2 regions of the Clostridium sp. Marseille-P299 genome follow, and region 1 is predicted to be linked to the other one. Evidence: predicted binding sites of a transcription regulator. Region 1 holds the regulator's gene; the other holds the start of a gene.
What was found. Region 1 encodes HrcA, which represses chaperone genes, less so after heat shock. Its sites were predicted from a motif close to TGTTAGCACTCNNNNNNNNNGAGTGCTAACA; they were not measured.

Region 1 (8,714 bases):
CAAAATAGTATTTTACACGCATAAAATAGATCTATTTTGAGACAGTCTCTTATATAATTAATTCTATTTTCTAACCTTTGCTACAATAGATACCCAGTCACCCATTTTAGTAACTTCTACTATATCAAAGCCATTTTTATCAAGGGCTTGCTTAACTTCTTCTTCCTTCATATCAATGATACCAGAGCTAATCCATACCCCATCTGGCTTCATGAATTCAGCTACAACATCGGAAAGAGGAATGATTACATCTGCAAGAATGTTAGATACTACAACATCATAACAGTTTTGCCCGATGTTCTTTCTTAAGTTCGCATCATCAATGACATTACCATCTAAAAGTTCGAGTAAACCTTCATTTCTTAGAACCGTATCTGATTCTTCTAATCTCTTAACGTTTAAGTGATTTACTTCTGCATTCTCTACCGAAGCATTGACTGCATTTTCATCGATATCTGTTGCCACTGCAAGTTTAGCTCCAAGTTTCATACCAATGATTGATAAAATACCAGAGCCACAGCCAAGGTCTAATAGGTTATCTCCTGGCTTCATATATTTCTTCATATTTAAAATACAAAGTTTCGTTGTTTCATGTGAACCAGTACCAAATGCAGTTCCTGGATCTATTTCAATCACTAAATCAGTATCTTTTACTTCAGAAAGTGTCTCCCATGTAGGTTTGATCACAATTGTATCATCTACACGGAAAGGCTTGAAGAATTCTTTCCAGTTATTCATCCAGTCTTTATCTTCTGTTTCTGAAGCTTTAATTTCACCAGAACCAATGTTAACAAAGGCAGATAATTCTTCTAAACCTTCTTTTACCTTTAAAATGATTTCGTTCTCATCTTCTTCTACATCAAGATAAAAGTTTACATTGGCAACACCATCATCTGGTCCAAGCTCTGGTAGAATATCAATAAACATACGTTGCTTTTCTTCCTCAGTAATCGGTACCTTGTCTTCTATCTCTATTCCTTGAATACCGATTTCATCTAGCATACTGCTGACAAGATCGACTGCCTCGGTGGTTGTTTCAAGCGTAAGTTTTTTCCACTTCATGTTTTACCCGTACCTTTCAAATTTTTTGCTCATTTTCCGAAGAATTTTTTCTTCTTTCCTTCTTCGTTCTCATCATGCTTTTTATCGGAATCTTTCTTTCCTGTAAAGGATTCATCCAATTTCTTAATTAAGTCTTTTTGTTCACTTGTTAACTTAGTAGGTACCTGTACCACTAATGTTACATAATGGTCACCACGTACATTTTTATTACGTAGCGTTGGAACACCTTTACCACGTAAGCGAACCTTAGTATCTGTTTGAGTTCCTGGTTTTACTTCATATAAAACGTCACCGTCTACTGTACTAATTTTAACATCGCCACCTAATGCAGCCTGAGCAAATGACATTGGAGCAGTTGAATAAATATCATATTCTTGTCTTTGGAAGATTGGGTGTCTTGATACACTTACTTCTACTAATAAGTCACCACGTTCGCCTCCGTTAGTACCAGGTTCTCCTTTACCACGAATACGAATGCTTTGACCATTATCAATACCTGCTGGAATGGATACTTGAATTTTCTTTCGATTGCTTACATATCCAGTACCATAACAGTCGGAACACTTCTCTTTTATGATCTTACCAGTACCTTGACAGTCTGGACAAGTTTGTACGTTTCTAACCATACCAAATAAAGATTGTTGTGTAAATACAACTTGACCTTTACCACCACACTTGCTACAAGTTTCTGGATGGCTTCCTGGTTTTGCACCTGTTCCATGACATGTATTACACTCATCTTTTAATGTTAAATCTAGTTCTTTTTCGCAGCCAAATACTGCTTCTTCAAAAGTAATACGAACTCCTGTACGAAGGTTAGCACCTTTCATAGGACCATTATTCGCACGTCTTGTTCTTCCACCGCCGAATAAATCGCCAAAGATATCTCCAAAGATATCTCCCATATCTCCTGAGAAATCAAATCCGCCTGCGCCGCCGCCTTGTTCAAATGCTGCGTGACCGAATTGATCGTATTGTCTCTTCTTATCCGCATCACTTAACACTGCATATGCTTCGGAAGCTTCTTTAAATTTTGCTTCTGCTTCTTTATCTCCTGGATTTGCATCTGGGTGATATTTTTTAGCGAGCTTACGGTATGCTTTTTTAATATCATCATCTGAGGCACTTTTTGGAACTCCAAGGACCTCATAGTAATCTCTTTTATCTGCCATACTTTCCTCCTACTCTCCATATTAAACTTTTGGGAGTACTATTTTACATGTTTTGAGTGTCAAAGTTTACGCTTTGGAATGAATCATGCTGTACAAATATTCGCCGCTACTCGATTCCGAATTTAAGTATATCTAAGTCGAATGGAGAGTTTTTCTTAGTGTTCGTGACCGATACCAATTCGCCATCCTGGCTCAGTGGCATCTTGATTCGCCGTCCATGGCGAATCATCACTAGTTTTTTCACATTTGACTAAGATATACTAAAATTCTCCATAGATTCGCTCTGAATATTTGTACATCATTATTCATTGGTAAGTTTTTTGATATTCGATTCAATTTTTTAATTTGAATAATTTATTTATTTCTAATCCACAAATAGGCAGTCTATGAAAGACCGCCTATTCATTGCTGCTATGGTACGGACCCATAAGCACTATATTACTGAATATTATAAACTTCGTCAAGATTTTTGTTCTTGGTGAAGTATTACTTCATCAAAAAGTTTTGATCCTTCTTGAAGTTTTACTTCCGTAAGAAGTTTTGATTTTTCTAGACGTTCTTTTTAAGATTAATCATACTTCTTTGAAGTTTTTAATATTACACTTCTTTATAGTCACCATCAACTACATCATCGCCAGCATAGCTTGTATCCTGTGCTCCAGACATATCTGGGCCAGCGCCTGCTGCACCTTGAGCTTGCTCATAAAGCTTGCTAAATAATGCTTGAGAACTGTTCATTAATTTCTCTTTTGCTGCCTTTAAGTCTTCTACTTCTCCATCAGACATTACTTCTGGATTTGCTTTTTCTACTAATTCTTTTAAGTGAGCTAAGTCAGCTTCTACTGCAGATTTTTCAGAAGCATCAAGTTTGTCACCAACTTCTGATAAAGCTTTTTCAGTTTGGAATACGATTGAATCAGCGTCGTTTCTTGTATCTACTGCTTCTTTACGTTTCTTATCCTGAGCTTCGTATTCAGCTGCTTCTTTAACTGCCTTTTCGATATCAGAATCGGACATGTTAGATCCAGCTGTAATTGTGATGTGTTGTTCTTTTCCTGTTCCAAGATCTTTTGCGGATACATTTACGATACCATTTGCATCGATATCAAATGTAACTTCGATTTGTGGAACACCTCTTCTTGCTGGTGGAATTCCATCTAAACGGAATTGTCCAAGAGACTTGTTGTCTTTCGCAAACTGTCTTTCACCTTGAACTACGTTAATATCAACTGCTGTTTGGTTATCAGCTGCTGTAGAGAAGATCTGGCTCTTTCTTGTAGGAATTGTAGTATTTCTTTCAATTAATCTTGTAGCTACACCACCCATTGTTTCGATGGATAAGGATAATGGAGTAACGTCAAGTAATAAGATATCGCCTGCGCCTGCATCACCAGCTAATTTACCACCTTGAACGGATGCACCGATAGCAACACATTCATCTGGGTTTAAGGATTTGCTTGGTTCATGTCCAGTTAATTGTTTAACTTTTTCTTGAACTGCTGGTACACGAGTAGATCCACCAACTAATAATACTTTGCTAAGTTCAGAAGCTGTTAAACCAGCATCTTTTAATGCATTTTGAACTGGAATTGCAGTTCTTTCAACTAAGTCATGAGTTAATTCATCGAATTTAGCACGAGTTAAGTTAAGGTCAAAGTGTTTTGGACCTTCAGCTGTAGCTGTGATAAATGGAAGGTTAACGTTAGTTGTTGTAGAAGCAGATAATTCTTTCTTAGCTTTTTCTGCTGCTTCTTTTAATCTTTGAAGAGCCATCTTATCTGTAGATAAGTCAACACCTTCTGTTTTCTTAAATTCATCAATAAAGTAACGAGTGATTCTTTCATCGAAATCATCACCACCAAGTCTATTATCACCAGATGTAGCTAATACTTCGATAACACCATCACCGATTTCGATAATGGAAACGTCGAATGTACCACCACCTAAGTCATAAACCATGATTTTTTGTTCATGTTCATTATCAAGACCATAAGCTAAAGCTGCTGCTGTTGGCTCGTTGATAATTCTCTTAACATCAAGACCAGCGATCTTACCAGCATCTTTTGTTGCCTGTCTTTGAGCATCGTTAAAGTAAGCAGGTACTGTAATAACAGCTTCTGTTACCTTTTCTCCAAGATAGCTTTCTGCGTCAGCTTTTAATTTTTGAAGAATCATTGCAGAAATTTCTTGTGGAGAGTATTTCTTATCATCAATGCTTACTTTATAATCTGTACCCATATGTCTTTTAATGGATGAGATTGTCTTGTCAGCGTTTGTTACTGCCTGACGTTTTGCTGGTTCACCAACGATTCTTTCTCCTGTTTTAGTAAAAGCAACTACGGATGGAGTTGTTCTAGCGCCTTCTGTGTTTGCGATTACGACTGGTTTTCCACCTTCCATAACGGCAACACATGAGTTAGTTGTACCTAAATCAATACCAATTATTTTTCCCATGTTTTTGTCCTCCTATTTATATTATAACAATTAATCAAAAAATTAATTAAAACCTAATCTTTTGGTATAAACTTATTTAATTCACTACTTTTACCATGCTATGTCTTACAACAGAGTCACGGTACATATAGCCTTTTAAGAATTCTTCAGCTATAATATTTTCACCTAATTCTTCATCTTCTGTATGCATTACTGCATTATGGAAATTAGGATCAAATTCTTTTCCTACTGCTTCAATGGTTTTTACACCCGCAGCTTCTAGGACGTCAAGTAATTGTTTGTATATTTTCTCAATTCCTTGAACAAAAGCGCTTGATTTTTCTTCTTCAGTAACAACGCTTAGTCCTCTTTCAAAATTATCAACAACTGGCAAAATCTTTTCGATAATGTCTTTTGCTCCAACTTCAAACATCTGAGATTTTTCTTTTTCAGAACGTTTTCTAAAGTTATCAAACTCAGCCATAGTACGGATCAAACGGTCGTTTAATTCTTCGATTTTTTCATCCTTTTTATCTTTCTTATCTTTTTTCTTGAAAAAGGATTTTTTATCTTTACCGTTTTCTTCATCTGTGCTTTCTTCTACTTCTTCTGTAGCTTCTTCAGTAACTTCTTCAGTTGTTTCAGAAGTATCATCGCTATTATTTGTACTGTCAGCGATATCTTTTTCTATCATATCTTCCAGTTCATCTTTTTCTAACTCGTTAAAATCTATTGTATCTGACAACTATCTTCACCATTCCTTCCCATCGTAACTACATCTTATTTTTTATCACCTTTAAAAATGTCATCCAATTGGCTCATAAGACTTTGTAAGGTGCTAACAACTTTTTCATAATCCATTCGTTTTGGACCAATAATACCAATTTTTCCATAAACGCCTTCTTCGATTTGGTAAGTAGCTGTAACTACTGCGCAATCTTTCATGGATTCTACTGGTGTTTCATTCCCAATATATACTTGGATGCCTCGGTTTTCACCGTTTTCTGCTTCGCTACTCATGAGATTCGTAAGTTGCTTTTTCTCTTCTATTGTATAAAGCAGCTCGCTGGCTTTTTCTGTATCACTTAATTCAGGATACTTAAGAATATTGGTTGCTCCACTTGTGAAGATTTGTACATCTTCTTCTTCACTAATTGCTTGTGCAACCGCATCGAGTATGTCACTAACAACATTAGTATACCCAGCAGTCTGTGCTTTCATTTTCTGAATTAAGGATAAATTAATCTCCGATAAATCTAAGCCTTGTAAAAATGTGTTCAGCACAATATTAAGTTTTAAAACAATTTCTTTTTCAAGTGGTTCATCCACTGAAATTATTTTATTCTTAACAATATTACCTTCTAAAACAATTACTGCTAGAATCTGTGTACTATCTACATCAGTGATTTGTATGAACTTAACTTTACGGCTACGATACTGTGGTGCAGTAATCATTGTCGTATAATTTGTATTAACTGCTAAAAGCTTTGCTACTTGTTTTAAAAGTGTTTCCATCTTATCTGCTTTTTCAAGTAACATGCCTCGCATCTCTTCTACCTCTGTTGTCTTTTCCGCCATCAGCATATCGACATAGAATCGATATCCCTTATCCGATGGAATTCTTCCAGCAGATGTATGAGGTTGCACTATATATCCAAATTCCTCTAAATCAGCCATTTCATTTCGAATTGTTGCAGAACTTAAATTTAAGTCCGTATCCTTCGAAATAGTTCTTGAACCAACTGGTTCCCCTGTTTCTAGGTAATTGCGAATAATAGCTTGTAAAATTTTTATCTTCCTATCATCTAATTCCATCATACCCTCTTTCTCAGATGATTCATCTGTACTATGAAATGTTTGAGCTAACATATGATGTTGATGTTGTTAGCACTCATTCGATTAGAGTGCTAATATCTTTAAACATAAGATATCACTATCAAATTATTTTGTCAATATGTATTATGGATTTTTTTTAATTTTTTTATTAAAACATATAATTAACACACTTAACCATTTAACCCAAATTATAAACATAGAATTAATAGAATGATATTCATATATTTAACAACTAAAAAAAGTGACTGATGTGATAACTGACACACCAGCCATTATTCATGCAATAATAAAAATGATAATTGGAATAACAAAAAATCTTCTTAATATTAGCTCCTGCAAAATCTGTCTTTAATTTAGCTGTTGCTAATTTTACGAATCAAAACAATAATTTACATTATTTTACCAATCCCATAAACAAATGTCAATAATTGCGATTTCTAATACATAATAATATAAGTAATAGCAATTATGGCTACTCCAAGTCCTGCCCAAAGATCTGATGCATATTGCTATGGCGTTGCAGCGAATTCATCCCTTCCTCAATAAAGTCCCATGTATCTTGATATGAACCCACAACTGCAAGGTTTTCACTGGATATAAAATCAATAAACTCTTCACAACACCCTTCGTATCGATCCGCAAAGGCATCTGACATCTCTTCTTTTTCCTCATCGCTAAAATCTTTAAGCTCATCAAAAAGCACATGCTCTAAATTACAAGAATTAAAATAAATACGATACGGTATCTTTTTTACCTTTCCTGTATTTCTTAATTTAAATAAAATATCTGCTTTTCTATGGTTTCGTTCTAGGGTCGAAGAAACCGAAGGGGCCACCACACGGTCTTCATAATAGGTAATCTCAGGAACTTTCGCCTTTGTCACCTTATCATCGGAGATAAATACACCATCGGTATCTGTAATATGAATGATTTTAAGAAAATCCGAAGTTTTATAACGATATCGTTCCTTCACAGTGTCCAGAACTTTATTAATCTTTAGTAATATCTTGTCCACGCTTACGTAATCATGAAGAGTAATATCACCATGAACGATGAAAAACTGCACTTCCTCATTTACAAAAAACTCTTTCATAATGGTCCCAAGCGCTGCTTCTTCACTCATCCCCTCTACAATAAAGACAATAACCTTCTTCTCATTTTTTATCATATCTCATGCTCCTACCTGCCTTACGGAATGCTCTGGCAATCTTTAAGCTATCTGTTTGCGCATAAATTTCCTCATTATGACCACCAAGGGTAATGCCTCTCAGATAAACGTCACGAAGGTTATTGGAACTTTTAATGTTCTTCATATGAATATAACGATTCACTGGATTCACCGTTGAAAACATGATGCTCTCCTTATCAAGCATTTCAAGGGCTCTTAAATTATGGGAAGTAAAAATCAACTGTCCCCTAGCACTTTTCTTAAAAATATCAAGAAGCTCACCAAGCATGTACTCAAACACTCCAGCATCCAACTCATCAATGACAAGGCAGATGGAGGCATCTGAAAAGGCTTGTATTAATGCATTTAAAATAGAAATAATTTTTATAATTCCCTCGGATTCCATACGAATTGGAATCTTAACGCCTCCCCTGACGGATAGTAGTTCGATTTTTACTCCTTCTCTACCGTTATCAAGCATCTGCATACCATACTCTTTTACTTCCATCTGCAATCCTGGAATGATCGTGCAAAGAACGGTATTGATTTCATTTACAATCACATGAAGCATATCTTTTTGTTCATATGATAGCACCGTGGGCTTATTTAACGAAACTGCAAAATCCCCTTTAAAACCTCCACCTGGCTGATCCGTATCTTCTATTTTAAATGCCATGGGTAGAACAAAATTCGCTGAGATTACGCCGGAATGGGTGTTACGTATGACAAAAAGGTCGGTTAGGGCAAAACGATGTAAGGAGGTAATTAACATAGCGTACTCTTTGAAGGAATGTTCAAAGGGCTTTTTATAGATTTCTAAACTGTTCTCACCAAAGATAAACGAACAATTGCTTTTTTCTGCTATTTTCTTCGCAACAAGCAAGTCCATCTTATATTCCTTGTTCTCTAAGATAAGTTCATCAAAACGCTTCTTCGGTGAAAATACAGTTTTGCTATCACCGTGGTTATAATCCATAAAAACCGTCTTGCTACTTCTACCCTCTGGAGTGATTTTCGTACTTGTTAGCGTTTCACGGGATATC
Region 2 (8,714 bases), on a different contig from region 1:
TCTGTAATTCAAGAGTTGTATTATGCTTTATAATACAACTCTATGCTTCTAAAAGAAGCACCTTTTTTACTCTTACTTATCATCTACACTGTAGTTCAAGAGCTGCATTTTGCCTTTAAATGCAACTCTACGCTTCCAAAAGAAGCACCTATATTTACTTTTACTTATCATCTACACTATAATTCGGTTGCTTCAAAAGAAGCACCTATATTTACTTTTACTTATCATCTACACTATAGTTCGGTTGCTTCAAAAGAAGCACCTATATTTACTTTTACTTATCATCTACACTGTAGTTCGGTGCTTCTTTGGTGATATGAATGTCGTGTGGGTGGCTTTCTTTTAAAGATGCAGCTGAAATTTTTACAAACTTACCAGTTGTCTTTAATGTTTCAACATCCTTTGCTCCACAGTAACCCATACCAGAACGAAGACCTCCCATAAGCTGGAATACAGTATCTTCTACAGTACCTTTATATGCTACACGACCTTCCACGCCTTCTGGAACTAATTTCTTAGCATCCGCTTGGAAATAACGATCTTTACTTCCATTTTCCATAGCAGCAATTGAACCCATACCACGGTATACTTTATATTTTCTACCTTGGAATAATTCAAATGTTCCTGGAGATTCATCACATCCAGCAAATATGCTACCCATCATACATACATTTGCACCAGCAGCAATTGCTTTTGTTATATCACCAGAATACTTAATTCCACCATCTGCAATAATAGGAATACCATATTCTTTCGCAACATTGTAAGCATCCATAATCGCTGTAATTTGAGGTACACCAATACCAGCAACAACACGAGTAGTACAAATAGAACCTGGTCCGATACCAACTTTAACACAGTCAACACCTGCTTCAATTAATGCACGAGTTGCTTCCCCTGTTGCTACGTTACCAGCAATAATCTGAAGTTCTGGATATGCTTCACGTACCATTTTTACACACTTAATAACATTTTGAGAATGACCATGTGCAGTATCGATAACAATGGCATCTACTTTAGCTTTTACTAAAGCATCTACACGCTCTAAAATATTTGCTGTAACACCAACACCTGCAGCACAAAGTAATCTACCCATAGAGTCCTTTGCAGCTAACGGATATTTGATAGTTTTTTCAATATCTTTTATAGTAATTAAGCCTTTTAAGTTTCCTTCATCATCTACGATTGGAAGTTTTTCTTTTCTAGCTTGACCTAAAATTTTCTTTGCTTCTTCTAAAGTCACGCCTTCTTTTGCTGTAATTAGACCTTCAGAAGTCATAGAATCTTTAATTTTTTTTGTGAAGTCAGTTTCGAATTTTAAATCACGATTTGTTATAATACCAACTAACTTCTTACCTTCTGTAACTGGCACACCTGAAATACGATATTTCGCCATTAATTCATCAGCATCATGAAGTGTATGTTCTGGAGATAATGAAAATGGATCAGAAATAACACCATTTTCAGAACGTTTTACTTTATCAACCTCTTCTGCCTGCTGTTCAATTGACATATTTTTATGGATAACACCGATGCCACCTTGTCTGGCCATAGCAATTGCCATTCTATGTTCAGTTACTGTGTCCATACCAGCACTCATAAGTGGTATATTTAATTTAATTTTTTTAGTTAAGTAAGTAGATAATTCTACTTGATTAGGAATCACTTCAGAATATGAAGGTACTAGTAATACGTCATCAAAGGTTATCCCTTCACCTATAATTGTTCCCATTGTAAGATCCTCTCTTTCTAAAAACTATATAATAAAGTGAAATAAAAATTAACGTATATGAAACGAATTTTAAATAAATTCACCGCTAATTTTTGTTATAAAAAATCAGCCAATTGTCTATAATTTCTATAGACCGCTGCCTGTTTAAAACGATAATTTTCACAAGTATACTTTTTTTCTTATATAATGTCAAGCCCTATAGGGCAAGAAACGCTACTCTACTTATTAAAAATAATTATAAATTATGGGAATATTATTAATATAACTCACGCTATGTGAAGTTTTGCCCCATATAGCATAATATTAACAACATTCCCTAAAAAAATATTTTAATACTCAGATAATTTTCTTGGTGCTTTTTGCTTAATGCATGCAAGCATCTTTTCGCTTGGCTCAAATAAGATTTTTAATACTTCATTCTCGCTTCTTGCGATAATTGCATATACATTAGCTTCTGGATTTAATGATGTAAAATCTTTTACTTTAAGTTGTTGATGGGTATATGCATCAAGTGCATGTGAGTTTACTGGTGCCATCATTTCAACTTTTTCGAAATCAATACGTAACGCATTCTTTCTTTTTGCATTCCCCATAATCTTATCAAAATCAAGTTGTCCATCGCAGAATACATATTCATATTCTACATTAAATCTTGGAAATAAAAAGACTGCTACAACTATTAAAACAGTTGCTACTAAAATCGCAAATTGGCCAATTAATAATACACCAAATATAACAAAAAATACGATTAATGCAATAATAGCGGCCTTAATCAAACGATCGGACATCGTAGTTCTTCTACGCACACTAGCCTCAGCGTATGACTCATTCATGGACCTATTCCCTCCTAGTTTTGCTTATTACATGTACGAAAGTCCCTGTAACAATATAACTTCCTAAAATTCATTATACTAAATACATGCAGAAATTGAAAGGCTTTTCCATGAAAAAAGAAACTTAATTTCTTAAATCTTTATAAAACACAAGCTGCATTCCAATAGATTATTACAACTTTGGTGCGGTACTACGTATTTTCTCAGAAAGTAAAGTATTTTCTCAAAAAGTAAAAGGACATTATAAATCCATGTTTCCATGAATTTATAATGTCCTATATTATTTATAATCTATTTCGTAATCTTAGCAATAATCCGATTTTATCTAATATACATTTATAACAGATTATATTAGATTACATCATACCCATTCCGCCAGGAGCTGCTGGCATTGCTGGAGTTTCTTCTTTAATATTTGCAACTGCTGATTCAGTTGTTAAGAATGTAGAAGCAACGCTTGTTGCATTCTGTAATGCACTTCTTGTAACTTTTGCTGGATCAAGGATACCATCAGCTACCATATCTACATACTGTTCTGTTAATGCATTGAAACCAACACCAGGAACAGATTCTTTTACCTTATTTACAATAACAGAGCCTTCAAGACCTGCATTACGTGCGATACAATTTAATGGAGCTTCAAGTGCTTTTAAGATAATGTTAGCACCTGTCTTTTCATCTCCTTCTAAAGTATTTGCTAATTTAGCAACTTCTTTGGAAGCATGAATGTAAGCGGAACCGCCACCTGCGATGATACCTTCTTCAACTGCAGCTCTTGTAGCAGCTAAGGCATCTTCCATACGAAGTTTGTTTTCTTTCATTTCAGTTTCAGTTGCTGCACCAACACGGATAACAGCTACGCCACCTGCAAGTTTTGCAAGTCTTTCTTGAAGTTTTTCTTTATCAAATTCAGATGTAGTTTCTTCAATCTGAGCTTTAATTTGAGCAATTCTTGAATCGATTTCTGCTCTATTTCCTTCACCATCAACGATGATAGTGTTTTCTTTTTGAACTTTAACGGATTTTGCACGACCAAGTTGATCCATTGTAGCATCTTTTAATTCAAGTCCAAGTTCTTCAGTAATTACTGTACCACCAGTTAAGATAGCGATATCTTGAAGCATAGCTTTTCTTCTATCACCATATCCAGGTGCCTTAACACCAACAACTACGAATGTTCCTCTTAATTTGTTAAGAACTAAAGTAGTTAATGCTTCACCTTCGATATCTTCAGCAATAATTAATAATCTTGAACCACTTTGAACGATTTGCTCTAAGATAGGTAAAATTTCTTGGATATTAGAAATCTTCTTATCAGTAATTAAGATGTATGGGTTTTCAAGGTTAGCTTCCATTTTATCCATATCTGTTGCCATATATGCGGAAACATATCCTCTATCAAATTGCATACCTTCTACTAAATCAAGTTCAGTTTTCATTGTTTTTGATTCTTCGATTGTAATAACACCATCGTTAGAAACCTTTTCCATAGCGTCTGCTACTAATTCACCAACGGTTTCATCACCAGCAGAAATTGCAGCTACTTTTGCAATTTGCTCTTTACCAGTAACTTTAGAACTCATTTTAGAGATTGCTTCTACAGCACAATCAGTTGCTTTTCTCATACCTTTTCTTAAGATAATAGGGTTAGCACCTGCTGCAAGGTTCTTCATACCTTCATTGATCATTGCCTGAGCTAATACAGTTGCAGTTGTTGTACCATCACCAGCTACATCATTTGTCTTTGTAGCAACTTCTTTAACGATTTGTGCACCCATATTTTCAAATGCGTCTTCTAATTCAATTTCTTTTGCAATGGTAACACCATCGTTTGTGATAAGTGGAGCACCAAAAGATTTATCAAGTACAACGTTTCTTCCTTTAGGTCCAAGAGTTACCTTTACTGTGTCTGCTAATTTATTAACGCCAGCTTCAAGGGCTGATCTTGCTTCTGCAGCATATTTAATATCTTTTGCCATAATTAACATCCTCCATAATTTAATTTATTGTGTATGAATCAGTTCTTTCATTCGAATCAATTAATCTTCTACAATTGCTACGATATCGTTCTGTTTTACTACGATATATTCGTCTTCTTCTAATTTTACTTCAGTGCCAGCATATTTAGAGTAAATTACCTTATCTCCAACTTTAACTTGCATAGTAACTTCTTTACCATCTACAACTCCACCTGGTCCAACAGCAACTACTTCTGCCTGTTGTGGTTTTTCTTTTGCCTGTCCAGGTAATACGATACCTGATTTTGTTGTTTCTTCTGCTACTAATTGTTTTAAAACTACTTTGTCTCCTAAAGGTACTAATTTCATAATGTTTCCTCCTTATTCACTGTTCGACTAAGTAAATCTACTACTTTCTTTATTATTAGCACTCACTTTGAACGAGTGCTAAATTCTAGGTATATATTAGTGAATTTCGCATTTAAATGCAAATCACTGGTCAGTAGTTATCATTATAATACAAGCTCTTTTCAATTATATACTCTTGTATCCTCGTTTATTCTCACTTTTTCATTAGTTTTCATTTTAACCTAAAAATTTTCCCTCTATCTATTCTACCATTTTATTGTTATAATTATTCCCATAAATAGAGATTACCTCTACATTCTAGGTTATAATTGAATAATGAGGGCTAAATATTAGATTGTAATTTGCAATCCTTGCTTATTATTCATAGCTTAGTCATCTACGTAGATTAACTCTCTAGTCATTACTATACATTACTTGAAATATATTACAAAGCAAGAATCTATTGATTTGCTGCATTGAAAGGATATAAAAATGCTTCACATTACTTCTTTAGATACTGGATTAGAGTTATTTAAAACACTCGGTTCCGATGTAAGAATTGATATTATTAAATTACTCCTTAATAATAAGGATATGAATTTAAATGAACTAGCTACTAACCTAAATATTACAAACGGTGCTCTAACAAGCCACATTAAAAAACTTGAGGATTGTGGTCTTATAAAGATTACGAATGAGGCAACTGGCCATGGAAATGAAAAACACTGCCGTGTATGCCTAGATAAGATTTTAGTAGACATCGCTTCAGCGGAAGTACCGTCCGATATCTATGAAGCTAATGTCTTAATTGGACAGTATAGTGATTATCAAATAGAACCATGCTGCGGACTAGCGACACAGGAGGGGTTACTTGGAGAGCTCGATAATATAAGATATTTCTCTCACCCAGATCGTATGCTTACTAATATGCTTTGGTTTCAAAAAGGATTTGTTGAATATTTACTTCCTAATTTTATACCTACTGCTCACGTAATCGATGAAATTACCATTCAAATGGAATTAGCTTCTATTGTAACTAACTGTGATTCCGCCTTTGCAAGTGAATTAGAATTTTATCTAAATCAAGTTTCAATCGGTAAATTTATGATTGCTGGTGATACTGGAAGTGAATCCGGTGTTTATACCCCTAACTGGTTTGATACTTCTTGGAAACAACACGGTGTGTTAAAACAGATCTCTATAAAAAAAGAAGGTACTTTTATAGATGGAATGAAGCTCTCAGATGTCACTATCGATTCTTTCCAACTTGACTATTCAAGTATATTAAAATTTAAAATTGCAGTTACTGACAATCCTAAATACTTTGGTGGTATAAGTTTGTTCGGAAAAGGCTTCGGAAATTATAATCAGGATATTCGTATACAAATAAAACATAGTTAAAGCAAAAATAGGCTTTTACAGGAGGAATTAACCTATTGTAAAAGCCCTTATTTTCTATTCTATGTTAATAATACTATTGATTTTTTGCATGGATCTTGGTAATGCATCCTTCGAATTTTTCCAAGGTTCATTTATATAACGATAATCAAATTTATCTGTAAACCATTCCAAATCATCACGAACTCGTTTCATATTCTCTAGGTATATTAAGTTCAAATTCTTAGTAAACTCTTCTAACTCATTCCCTTTTAGATTATCAGCTGCCTTCTCATACAACAAAGCATAATGATTCATACAAAAACCCTTAGAGGATTGAAACTTCTTTTTAAACTCTTGGTCATTTTTATATAAGTAAAATACCGTTACAATGTATCGTTCATACATTCCCTTGATGCGATTGCATACATAACAAGAGTGGTTCAGATTTTCTACATATTCTGATATCGCTGAGCTTCCTTCTTTTTTCTTAAAGAAACCACCGGAAGGGCCTCTTCCACTAGCAGCTAATTTTTCAATATCTTTAATCGTCTTTTCCATATGAGTTAATAACATAAGTGATAATCCCAAACGATTTTGATTTTTGTACATAAGTTTTAGATGATTCGTACAAAATCCAATCTTATTGGTCTCCATACGGATATCATCTTCCATATAGCTAGGGCCCATTACGAATTCAATCGCTCCTTCTTCTAAGGAACGATACATTTCACAGATTGGGCATTCACAATCTTTATTAAAGGCATCATTTACGGGAATTGTATATAATTGTTCTTTCATCATATCCTCCATACTGCCTGATAGCAGCTTATTCGTAATCAAAAAGTACTTTCTACACCATTTTACAAGTCGATTTCCAATTCTCTATCATGCGAAAAAGGCTGTTTCATCATGGTGTGGATAAACATCCAACATTTCCTTCTGAAACAGCCATAAGTTATGGTCAAAGCAGATATTTAAGCTCACTTGGGCTACTTTTTTATAGCCTTATTGCCACGCTCTTGCTCAGATTTCATAAACGTACTATTTTGTAGTTTGTTTATCATCTGATATCAAGTCTTTTATTTCTCTAGCCTTTACCTTTATTCGTTCGTTTGCATCTCTTGAAGTTAAAACTTTAGAAATTAATCTAGTTGCTTCCTCATATCTACCAATTCTTCTTGCTAAATCAGCAACTAAATAAGTAGTAGTATTTTCATCCATACCACACATTGGAAATAGCTCTTTACTAAACGCTTCTACAAAACCTTCATAAGCTTTCGTTAAAAATTCCAGTTCTTCTTTATGAAGTTCTTCCACTACTTTTGGCAAATCCTTTGTATCCGCAGGTAAAGATTCTGCTTTTCCTCGAATCAACCATGCAGTTTTTAAGCAAGTGTAAGCACGCTCACTTAACTTTGCCTTTTTAACGATTGCATTCACTAACGCTAGTTTATGTCTTGTGATAGACTCATCATAACTTAACACATCTCCCTCCGGTGCTAAGCCTTTAAATGATGCTGAAATACTTTCTTTAATTAATCTTGATTGCATTGAAGTCATGTAATTAAAAAAGCGATTTAATGCGGCATATCCACAATGTGGACAAGCAACAACATCATATTTTAATGAATCAACCAATTGGTATTTTGGTCTAAGGTCTGTATCTGCTGAAACTAATTTTACCTTACCAGCCTTTACTGTCTTAGATTTAAATTCCTGATCACAAACTGGACATTTAAAAGTTTTGTCAAACAAGAAATCTGCTTCACTAAGTTGTTGCACGTGTTGCGTATTATCATTCTTCTTTGAAGATTGCTCTTCATCATACACGTTTAGTTTTGATAATTTCCCTAATCCAAGGGACTCTAACCCAGAAAATAGATTAGCCATTATTAATTCCTCCCCTATACAGGCTTATAACTACTCTTAAGTGAAGCAATTCGATTAAATACCAAATGCTCTGAATTAGAATCTTTAGAATCCACACAGAAGAATCCATTTCTTAAAAATTGGAAACGATCAAGTGCTTTCGCATCCTTTAAGCTAGGTTCTACATAACAATCTTTCATAATTGTAACAGAGTTTGGATTTAAATTAACACTTCCATCTTCATTATAAACGCCTTTTTCTTCATCCACTAAGTTCTCATATAACCTTGCCTCTGCTTTAATTGCGGTAGGTGCGTATACCCAATGAATTGTACCTTTTACTTTACGAGCGTTAAATCCAGAACCGCTCTTTGTTGCTTCATCATAAGTACAATGAATTTCAGTTACCTTACCTGTTTCATCTGTAAAATACTCTTGGCAAGTAACAAAATATGCATTCATTAAACGCACTTCATTACCAGGGAACAAACGGAAATATTTCTTTGGTGGCTCAATCATGAAATCATCGCGTTCAATATATAATTCACGACCAAATGGGATCATACGTGTACCCATTTCTTCATTCTCCTGATTG

Region 2: the regulator HrcA is predicted to act here: its motif matches at 4,946-4,976, upstream of BN4220_RS06535 (co-chaperone GroES).

What each region holds. Positions count from the first base shown of each region.
Region 1 is NZ_FJVE01000007.1:1,368,658-1,377,371, reverse strand. It holds gene prmA (50S ribosomal protein L11 methyltransferase) at 64-1,062, opposite strand; gene dnaJ (molecular chaperone DnaJ) at 1,092-2,234, opposite strand; gene dnaK (molecular chaperone DnaK) at 2,832-4,688, opposite strand; gene grpE (nucleotide exchange factor GrpE) at 4,765-5,412, opposite strand; gene hrcA (heat-inducible transcriptional repressor HrcA) at 5,448-6,482, opposite strand; gene BN4220_RS13895 (hypothetical protein) at 6,976-7,671, opposite strand; gene BN4220_RS13890 (AAA family ATPase) at 7,658-8,714, opposite strand, start outside.
Region 2 is NZ_FJVE01000006.1:552,148-560,861, forward strand. It holds gene guaB (IMP dehydrogenase) at 275-1,732, opposite strand; gene BN4220_RS06525 (DUF6106 family protein) at 2,062-2,565, opposite strand; gene groL (chaperonin GroEL) at 2,922-4,544, opposite strand; gene BN4220_RS06535 (co-chaperone GroES) at 4,605-4,892, opposite strand; gene BN4220_RS06540 (ArsR/SmtB family transcription factor) at 5,364-6,272, shown strand; gene BN4220_RS06545 (DUF6062 family protein) at 6,327-7,049, opposite strand; gene BN4220_RS06550 (DUF2225 domain-containing protein) at 7,293-8,141, opposite strand; gene BN4220_RS06555 (glutamine--tRNA ligase/YqeY domain fusion protein) at 8,156-8,714, opposite strand, start outside.